Regions from separate parts of the Streptomyces sp. NPDC015661 genome, predicted to be linked through region 2. Evidence: riboswitches for the same ligand, from Rfam matches in the RefSeq annotation. Region 2 holds a riboswitch; the other holds the start of a gene.
The links. Region 2 has a riboswitch for glycine ahead of gcvT (glycine cleavage system aminomethyltransferase GcvT). Riboswitches for the same ligand answer to the same signal wherever they lie in the genome.
Positions count from the first base shown of each region.

Region 1: another riboswitch for glycine. It lies ahead of gcvP (aminomethyl-transferring glycine dehydrogenase); the one in region 2 lies ahead of gcvT (glycine cleavage system aminomethyltransferase GcvT).

Region 1 is NZ_JBIBST010000011.1:9,510-13,915, forward strand. Features, by position in the region: gene ACF07V_RS27825 (DNA polymerase IV) at 1-911, shown strand, start outside; gene ACF07V_RS27830 (PRC-barrel domain-containing protein) at 1,410-1,784, opposite strand; glycine riboswitch at 1,898-1,997, shown strand; gene gcvP (aminomethyl-transferring glycine dehydrogenase) at 2,177-4,406, shown strand, end outside.
Region 2 is NZ_JBIBST010000008.1:240,649-245,054, reverse strand. Features, by position in the region: gene ACF07V_RS23080 (enhanced serine sensitivity protein SseB C-terminal domain-containing protein) at 1-212, opposite strand, end outside; gene ACF07V_RS23075 (enhanced serine sensitivity protein SseB) at 291-1,031, opposite strand; gene ACF07V_RS23070 (AAA family ATPase) at 1,186-1,848, opposite strand; glycine riboswitch at 2,009-2,108, shown strand; gene gcvT (glycine cleavage system aminomethyltransferase GcvT) at 2,296-3,420, shown strand; gene gcvH (glycine cleavage system protein GcvH) at 3,498-3,878, shown strand; gene glyA (serine hydroxymethyltransferase) at 3,911-4,406, shown strand, end outside.

The sequences.
Region 1 (4,406 bases), on a different contig from region 2:
TGATCGCGAAGATCGCCTCCGAGGAGGCCAAGCCGGACGGGCTCGTCCTCATCGAGCCCGGCACCGAGCGGGAGCTGCTCGGGCCTCGATCGGTACGGATCCTGCCCGGGGTCGGCCCGGCCACCGGGGAGCATCTGCGGCGCGCCGGGATGACCACCGTCTCCGACCTCGCGGAAGCGGGCGAGGACGAGCTCGTACGGCTCCTGGGACGCGCGCACGGGGCCTCGCTGTACCGGATGGCCCAGGGGTACGACGAGCGGCCCGTGGTGGCCGAGCGGGACGCCAAGTCCGTGTCGGTCGAGGACACCTTCGACGTGGACCTCCACGACCGGGTCCGGATCCGGATCGAGGTCGAACGGCTCGCGGAGCGGTGCGTGGGGCGGCTCCGGGCCTCCGGGCACTCCGGGCGGACCATCGTCCTGAAGGTGCGGCGGTACGACTTCTCGACGCTCACCCGGTCCGAGACGCTGCGGGGTCCGACGGACGACCCGGGCGTCGTACGGGAGGCCGCCGGGCGGCTCCTGGAGGCCGTGGACACGACGGGGGGCGTGCGCTTGCTGGGGGTCGGGGTGAGCGGGCTGGCGGACTACACGCAGGAGGATCTCTTCGCCCAGGCGGAGGCCTCGGAGCGGCCGGCGGACGAGGTCGCGCCCGAGGAGGCCGCGGAGGTGGAGGCGGCGCTTTCCACCGCTTCGGAGGCCGCCGCCGAGCGGGTGTGGGCGCCCGGACACGACGTACGGCACGCCGTGTACGGGGCCGGGTGGGTCCAGGGGAGCGGGGTCGGGCGGGTCACGGTGCGGTTCGAGGAGCCGTGGTCCGGGCCCGGGCGGGTGCGGACTTTCGCGGTGGACGACCCGGAGCTGGAGCCGTCGGAGCCGTTGCCGCTGGTGCGGGGGGATGCGGCGGCGTGAGGCTGGGGCCGTGGGCCGTGGGCCGTGGGCCGTGGGCCGTGGGCCGTGGGCCGTGGGCCGTGGGCCTTGCGGCCCGGGGGCCGGGCTGGGGGCGGGGCTGGAGGTGCTCAGCCGCCCCGCCCGTGCGGCTTGGTGCGCAGAGGTGCGGGTTCTCCCGTGGGGGTGGAGCGCCGTTGGCGGGGGGTGTGCCCGGCCTGGTGGCCGGGCCGTTGTTCCCGGCCTGGCGGCCGGGCCGTTGTTCCCGGCCTGGCGGCCGGGCTGTTGTTCCCATCCGCACCACCGTGCGGTTGGGTGGGCAGAGGTGCGGGTCTCCCCTGTGCCGGGAAAGCGCCCTCGGCGGCGTTCGGAGCCGTGCGTCACCCGGGCCCTGGGCCGGCCCTCAGGCCGGTCTGGGCGGCGTCCTTGGTAGCCCTGTGGGCTTGACCCTCGGTCGGCCCCTGCGGCGTGCCTGGTGGGCCTTCGGGGGTGGTCCCTGGGTGGGTGGGTGTTGCCGCGGGTTCAGGTGCCGTCCTGGCCTGCCAGGTGCCCGAAGTCCTTGTCCGGGGTGTCCGGGGGCGGCGGCGGGAGGGTCAGGCTGTAGTGGCGGTACAGCTGGAGTTCCTGCTCCGGCGAGAGGTGGCGGCCCACTCCGAAGTCCGGGGCATCCTTGATCAGGGCCCTCTCGTACGGGATGTGGAGGCCGTCGTCGAGCAGCGCGCTCGGCTCCAGGGGGACGAAGGCGTCCCTGCTGAACAGGCCCGTGCGGACCGCGGCCCATTCCGGGATGCCGGTCGCGTCGTCCAGGTACACCTCGTCCACGGTTCCGATCTTCTGCCCGTTCCGGTCGAACGCCTTGCGGCCGATCAGGCTGCGCGGATCGATATCGGTCTGCACGGTCCCTCCAACTGGTCGCAACTGCTCTACACCCCTACGAAAGTGCACATCTGGGATGTCGGCCACTTGAGCGATGGAAGCCGCAACCTCGCTGGTAGGCTGGTTGTGGCTGTCGACCCTGTGCGGGAGAGTCCCCCGGAGAAACCTTCCGGTGGGCGCCGAAGGAGCAAATCCTCCCCGGAATCTCTCAGGCCCCTGTACCGCGCGGACGAGGTCACTCTGGAAAGCAGAGCGGATGTCCGACGGCATTCCGCTCTCACCGACGGTGAAAGCCGGCGGGCCGCGAGGCGTGCCGGTGAAACTCTCAGGTTGAGATGACAGAGGGGGAGGCCGTCCGGGTACCCGCGCCGTGGTGCCCCTCGCAGGTCGTGACGACCAGGAGGCCTCCGTACATGACCGCCAACCGCACTCCGCTCTCCGAGCTCGAACAGGGCATCCCGTTCGAGCAGCGGCACATCGGACCCGACGCCGAGGCCCGGGCCAAGATGCTCGCCCAGGTCGGTTACGGCTCGCTCGACGAGCTCACGGCCGCCGCGGTGCCGGACGTCATCAAGAACGCCGAGGCGCTGGGCCTGCCGGCCGCGCGCACCGAGGCCGAGGTTCTCGCCGAGCTGCGCACGCTCGCCGACCGCAACCAGGTCCTCGCCCCGATGATCGGTCTCGGCTACTACGGGACCTTCACCCCGCCGGTCATTCTCCGGAACGTCATGGAGAACCCGGCCTGGTACACGGCCTACACGCCGTACCAGCCCGAGATCTCCCAGGGCCGCCTGGAGGCCCTGCTCAACTTCCAGACCATGGTCGCCGACCTCACCGGTCTGCCCACCTCCGGCGCCTCCCTCCTCGACGAGGGCACCGCCGCCGCCGAGGCCATGGCGCTCTCCCGCCGAGTCGGCAAGGTCAAGAACGGCGTCTTCCTCGTCGACGCCGACGCCCTGCCGCAGACCATCGCCGTCATCGAGACCCGCGCCGAGCCGACCGGTGTCGAGGTCGTCGTCGCCGACCTGAGCGAGGGCATTCCCGCCGAGGTCGCCGAGCGCGGTGTCTTCGGTGTGCTCATCCAGTACCCGGGCGCCTCCGGTGCCGTCCGCGACATCAAGCCGCTGGTCGACGCCGCCCACGAGCTCGGCGCGATCGTCACCGTCGCCGCCGACCTGCTCGCCCTCACGCTGCTCACCTCGCCCGGCGAGCTCGGCGCCGACATCGCCGTCGGCACCACGCAGCGCTTCGGCGTTCCCATGGGCTTCGGTGGCCCGCACGCCGGCTACATGGCCGTCCAGGACAAGCACGCCCGCTCCCTGCCCGGCCGCCTCGTGGGCGTCTCCGTCGACGCCGACGGCAACCGCGCCTACCGCCTGGCCCTGCAGACCCGCGAGCAGCACATCCGCCGCGAGAAGGCCACCAGCAACATCTGTACCGCTCAGGTGCTGCTCGCCGTCATGGCCGGCATGTACGCCGTCTACCACGGTCCCGACGGCCTGAAGCAGATCGCGCAGCGTACGCACCGCTACGCCGCCATCCTCGCTGCCGGTCTCACCGCCGGTGGCGTCGAGGTCGTGCACGGTTCGTACTTCGACACCCTCACCGTCCGCGTGCCCGGCAAGGCCGACGAGGTCGTCGCCGCCGCCCGCGAGGCCGGGGTGAACCTCTACCGCGTCGACGCCGACCTCGTCTCCGTCTCGTGCGACGAGACCACCGGGCGTGAGCAGCTCGTCGCCGTCTGGGGTGCCTTCGGCGTCACGGCCGACGTCGAGGCCCTCGACGCCGTCACCGAGGACGCGCTTCCCGCCGGGCAGCTGCGCTCCGACGCGTACCTGACCCACCCGGTCTTCCACGCGCACCGCTCCGAGACCTCGATGCTGCGCTACCTGCGCAAGCTCGCGGACCGCGACTACGCGCTCGACCGCGGCATGATCCCGCTCGGCTCCTGCACCATGAAGCTGAACGCGACCACCGAGATGGAGCCGGTGACCTGGCCCGAGTTCGGCCAGATCCACCCCTTCGCGCCGGTCGACCAGGCCGCCGGATACCTCACGCTCATCAACGAGCTGGAGGACCGCCTCGCCGAGGTCACCGGCTACGACAAGGTGTCCATCCAGCCCAACGCCGGTTCGCAGGGCGAGCTCGCCGGTCTCCTCGCCGTCCGCGCCTACCACCGCGCCAACGGCGACCTGCAGCGCACGATCTGCCTCATCCCGTCCTCCGCGCACGGCACCAACGCCGCCTCCGCGGTGATGGCCGGCATGAAGGTCGTCGTCGTCAAGACGGCGGAGGACGGCGAGGTCGACGTCGAGGACCTGCGCGCCAAGATCGCCCAGTACCGCGACGAGCTGTCCGTGCTGATGATCACCTACCCGTCCACGCACGGCGTCTTCGAGGAGCACGTCGCCGACATCTGCGCCGAGGTCCACGAGGCCGGCGGTCAGGTGTACGTCGACGGTGCCAACCTCAACGCGCTGGTCGGTCTGGCCAAGCCGGGCAAGTTCGGCGGCGACGTCTCGCACCTGAACCTGCACAAGACCTTCTGCATCCCGCACGGCGGCGGCGGCCCCGGCGTCGGCCCGGTCGGTGTCCGCTCCCACCTCGCCCCGTACCTGCCGAACCACCCGCTCCAGCCCACCG
Region 2 (4,406 bases):
GAGGTGACGCAGGGCGCGTAGCCGAAGCCGTCGACCTCCATGTTCCCGTACTGGGCGTCGGGCGAGCCGGGCGCGCCCTGCCAGAGCAGCATCCAGAGCTCGCCGTCGGCGAGGGCGTGCAGCAACTGCTCGTACGCGTCGTAGCGTCCGGGTGCCACCTGGCGCAGCATGTGCTCGACCGTCCCGGCCGAAGCGGTGCCTGACGCGCTCACCCTGGGTCCCGCCCCTCTTCCGTCCACCACGTACGTCTGTCCAGCGATCGAGTCAGTTCAGCTTAAACAGGGGGCCGCTCACACGGCGGCGCGCTGGTAGAAGGGGCGAACCCGCTCCAGCATCCAGTCGCCGACCGGGTCCTGCGCCATGTCGAGCAGGATGAGGTTGACCGGCCAGGCGACCTCGACCCGGCCGAGGGCGCGGCCGAGGGCGTCCAGGGGGGCGTTGCGGTCGACGCCGTCCCAGCCGCCCAGCTCGACGCCGATGAAGAGGGCCGGTTCGGTGCCCTCGACGCTGGCGAGGGCGCGGCGGGCGGTGACGACGACTCCGGTGGCCTCGAACTCGGCGGAGGCGGCGGCGAGGAAGTCGACCGGGTCGTCCTGCCAGTCGGGCTCGAAGAGGCGGACGCGGCCGCCGGCGGCGGGGCCGTCGAGCGGGGTGCGGCCGGCGCGGCAGAGCTCGGCGACGGCGGGCGGGGGCAGCGGCACGCCGACGGTGCCGCCCGGGTTCACGGCGATGCCGAGCTGCGGGGGCAGTCCGCGGGCGAAGTCACGGGCGGGGGCGACGGTGAAGGACATGTGGTCGCCGACACAGGCGAGGAGCTGCTGCTCGGAGCTGAAGACCGGGACGAAGGCCGCGCCCTCGATCTCCATGGTGGCGAGGTCGAGGTTCTGGCTCTCGGGGCCGCCGCCGTTGGGCAGGGGCACCCAGACCGGGCTGCGGCCCAGCACCTCGACCAGTCGGGCTCCCGCCTCGGGGTTGCCGAGTGAGGCGGCAAGGACCTCTTCGAGCTCGTTGCCCGGCCACGTCACGTCCACGGTCGCGTTTCCCCTTCTCGCACGGCCTGCCGCACCGGCCGCCCGGCAGCACCCTAACGCCGCCCCGGCACCGCCGTGGCCAAAAGGGAAGGGTACGGGCGTCCCGCCCCGTCCCGGGACGGGGCGGGACGCCTCCCCCGTGCACGGACCCGCTTCAGGCGGCCTCCCGGAAGCCGATCCTGCGGAGGAGGTCGGCGGCGTCCCGGTCGAGGAGGGTCGCCGAGGCGCAGCCGTGCGGGAGGCTGCCGGACTCGGCGGCCCGGAGGAGCCGGCCGACGGCCCGCCGGTGCCGCGCGAAGGCGTACGTGGAGACGCCCCGGCCCCGGGCCTCCTGGCCGGCCCGCGCGGTGTCCGGGGTGACGTCGAGGAGGACCAGGTGCAGGGCGCGGCCGCGCCGTCTCGCCTCGCGGGCGAGCCAGCCGCGCACCCAGGACTGGGTGCCGCAGTCGTGGACGATCAGGCTCGCGCCGGAGCGCAGGGCGCGGCGCAGTCCGGCGTAGTGCGCGATCCGGACCAGGGGGCGGTAGACGGCGTACGGGAGGAGGCGGGGCATGCGGGCCTCCCAGCGCTCGCGGGCGTCCTGGGAGTCGATGCCGCTGCCCTCGGCGGCGCGCTTCATCAGGGTGGACTTGCCGCTGCCGGGCAGTCCGGAGACGACGACGAGGTCGCCGGCGGCGTAGGTGAGGGCGCGGGGGCCTCGGCCGCCGCGCTCGCGCAGGTCCCGCAGCAGGCGGCCGCGGCGGCGGCTCCGGGCGCGGGCCCGCTGGGACGGTATGCCGGTACTCGTGGCGTATGCGCCGGTGTGCTGGATCCTCATCGCTCTCCCCCTGTCGGGTCTCAGGAGACCTGAGGAGACCCTTGCCCACGAAGTGTAAAGAATCGGTAATGCGACACAAGCGATTTGCCCCGCCGACACCGCATGCAATGATGTCCGCGCCAGGCGCGCACAGTCGCCGCACAATCGCATACCGGCCGCTCGAATCCGCGCGGGAGAGTTCCGGACCGCCGAGCGCGTCCGGGCGCCGAAGGAGCAAGACCCTCCCTTGAATCTCTCAGGCCCCGTACCGCGTGGATGAGGCAGATCTGAAAAGCGGGACACCTGTCGTGTCCCCACCCAAGGTGCAAGCCGATATCCCGGCGCCGATCCCTCGGTGACGAGATGCTCTCGGTGAACCTCTCAGGTTCCATGACAGATGGGGAGGACGTCCTCGCCCGTCATGTGTTTTCGTCACCGATCACGCCCTTGGGACCCGGGAGCCACCCCATGAGCACTGCCCCCCGCCTGACCGCCCTCGATGCCCTGCATCGTTCGCTGGGCGCGACCATGACCGACTTCGCCGGCTGGGACATGCCGCTGCGGTACGGCAGCGAGCGCGACGAGCACAACGCCGTCCGCACCAAGGCCGGCCTCTTCGACCTCTCCCACATGGGCGAGATCACCGTCACGGGCCCGCAGGCCGTGGAGCTCCTCGACCACGCCCTCGTCGGCAACATCTCGACCGTGGGCAACGGCCGCGCCCGCTACACGATGATCTGCCAGGAGGACGGCGGCATCCTCGACGACCTGATCGTCTACCGCCTCGGCGAGACGGAGTACATGGTCGTCGCCAACGCCTCCAACGCCCAGATCGTCCTGGACGCCCTGGTGGCCCGCGCCGACGGCTTCGACGCCGAGGTCCGCGACGACCGCGACGCGTACGCCCTGATCGCGGTCCAGGGCCCGGAGTCCCCCGGCATCCTGAAGTCGCTCACCGACGCCGACCTGGACGGCCTCAAGTACTACGCCGGCCTGCCCGGCACGGTCGCCGGCGTCCCCGCGCTGATCGCCCGCACCGGCTACACCGGCGAGGACGGCTTCGAGCTGTTCCTGAAGCCCGAGCACGCCGAGGGCGTCTGGAAGGCCCTGACCGAGGCCGGTGCCCCGGTCGGCCTCATCCCCTGCGGCCTGTCCTGCCGCGACACGCTCCGCCTGGAGGCGGGCATGCCGCTGTACGGCCACGAGCTGACGACCGCCCTCACCCCCTTCGACGCCGGCCTCGGCCGGGTCGTGAAGTTCGAGAAGACGACCAACGAGGGCCGCTTCGTCGGCCGCGAGGCCCTGGAGAAGGCCGCCGAGCGCGCCGAGTCCGCCCCGCCGCGCAAGCTCGTCGGCCTGGTCGCCGAGGGCCGCCGGGTCCCGCGCGCCGGCTTCCAGGTCGTCAAGGACGGCGAGGTCATCGGCGAGGTCACCTCCGGTGCCCCGTCCCCGACCCTCGGAAAGCCGATCGCGATGGCCTACGTGGACGCGGCGCACGCCACGCCCGGCACCCCGGGTGTGGGCGTGGACATCCGCGGCACCCACGAGCCCTACGAGGTCGTGGCGCTGCCCTTCTACAAGCGCCAGAAGTGACGAACTCGTCTCACTCCGCGTCTCACCCCGTAAGACCCACGTTCATCAGTACTCCCCCGATCCAGGAGAATCAGGTCATGAGCAACCCCAACGAGCTGCGCTACACCGAGGAGCACGAGTGGCTGTCGGCCGCCGAGGACGGCGTCGCGACGGTCGGCATCACGGAGTTCGCGGCCAACGCGCTCGGTGACGTCGTCTACGCCCAGCTCCCCGCCGTCGGCGACACCGTCACCGCGGGCGAGACCTGTGGCGAGCTGGAGTCGACGAAGTCCGTCAGCGACCTCTACTCCCCCGTCACGGGCGAGGTCGTCGAGGCCAACCAGGACGTGGTGGACGACCCGTCCCTGGTGAACACGGCTCCGTTCGAGGGTGGCTGGCTGTTCAAGGTGCGCGTCACGGACGAGCCGCAGAACCTGCTCTCCGCCGACGAGTACACGAAGTTCTCCGCCGGGAACTGAGACCGGGCCCGAGACCCCCTAGGGATCGATTCATGTCGCTTCTGAACACTCCCCTCCACGAGCTGGACCCCGACGTCGCCGCCGCCGTCGACGCCGAGCTCCGCCGTCAGCAGTCCACCCTCGAGATGATCGCCTCGGAGAACTTCGCTCCGGTCGCGGTCATGGAGGCCCAGGGCTCCGTCCTCACCAACAAGTACGCCGAGGGCTACCCGGGCCGCCGCTACTACGGCGGCTGCGAGCACGTCGACGTGGCCGAGCAGATCGCCATCGACCGGATCAAGGACCTGTTCGGCGCCGAGTACGCCAACGTCCAGCCGCACTCCGGCGCCTCCGCGAACCAGGCCGCCCTCTTCGCGATCGCCCAGCCCGGCGACACGATCCTGGGTCTGGACCTGGCCCACGGCGGCCACCTCACCCACGGCATGCGCCTGAACTTCTCCGGCAAGCAGTTCAACGTGGTCGCGTACCACGTGGACGAGGCCGGTCTGGTCGACATGGCCGAGGTCGAGCGCCTCGCCAAGGAGCACC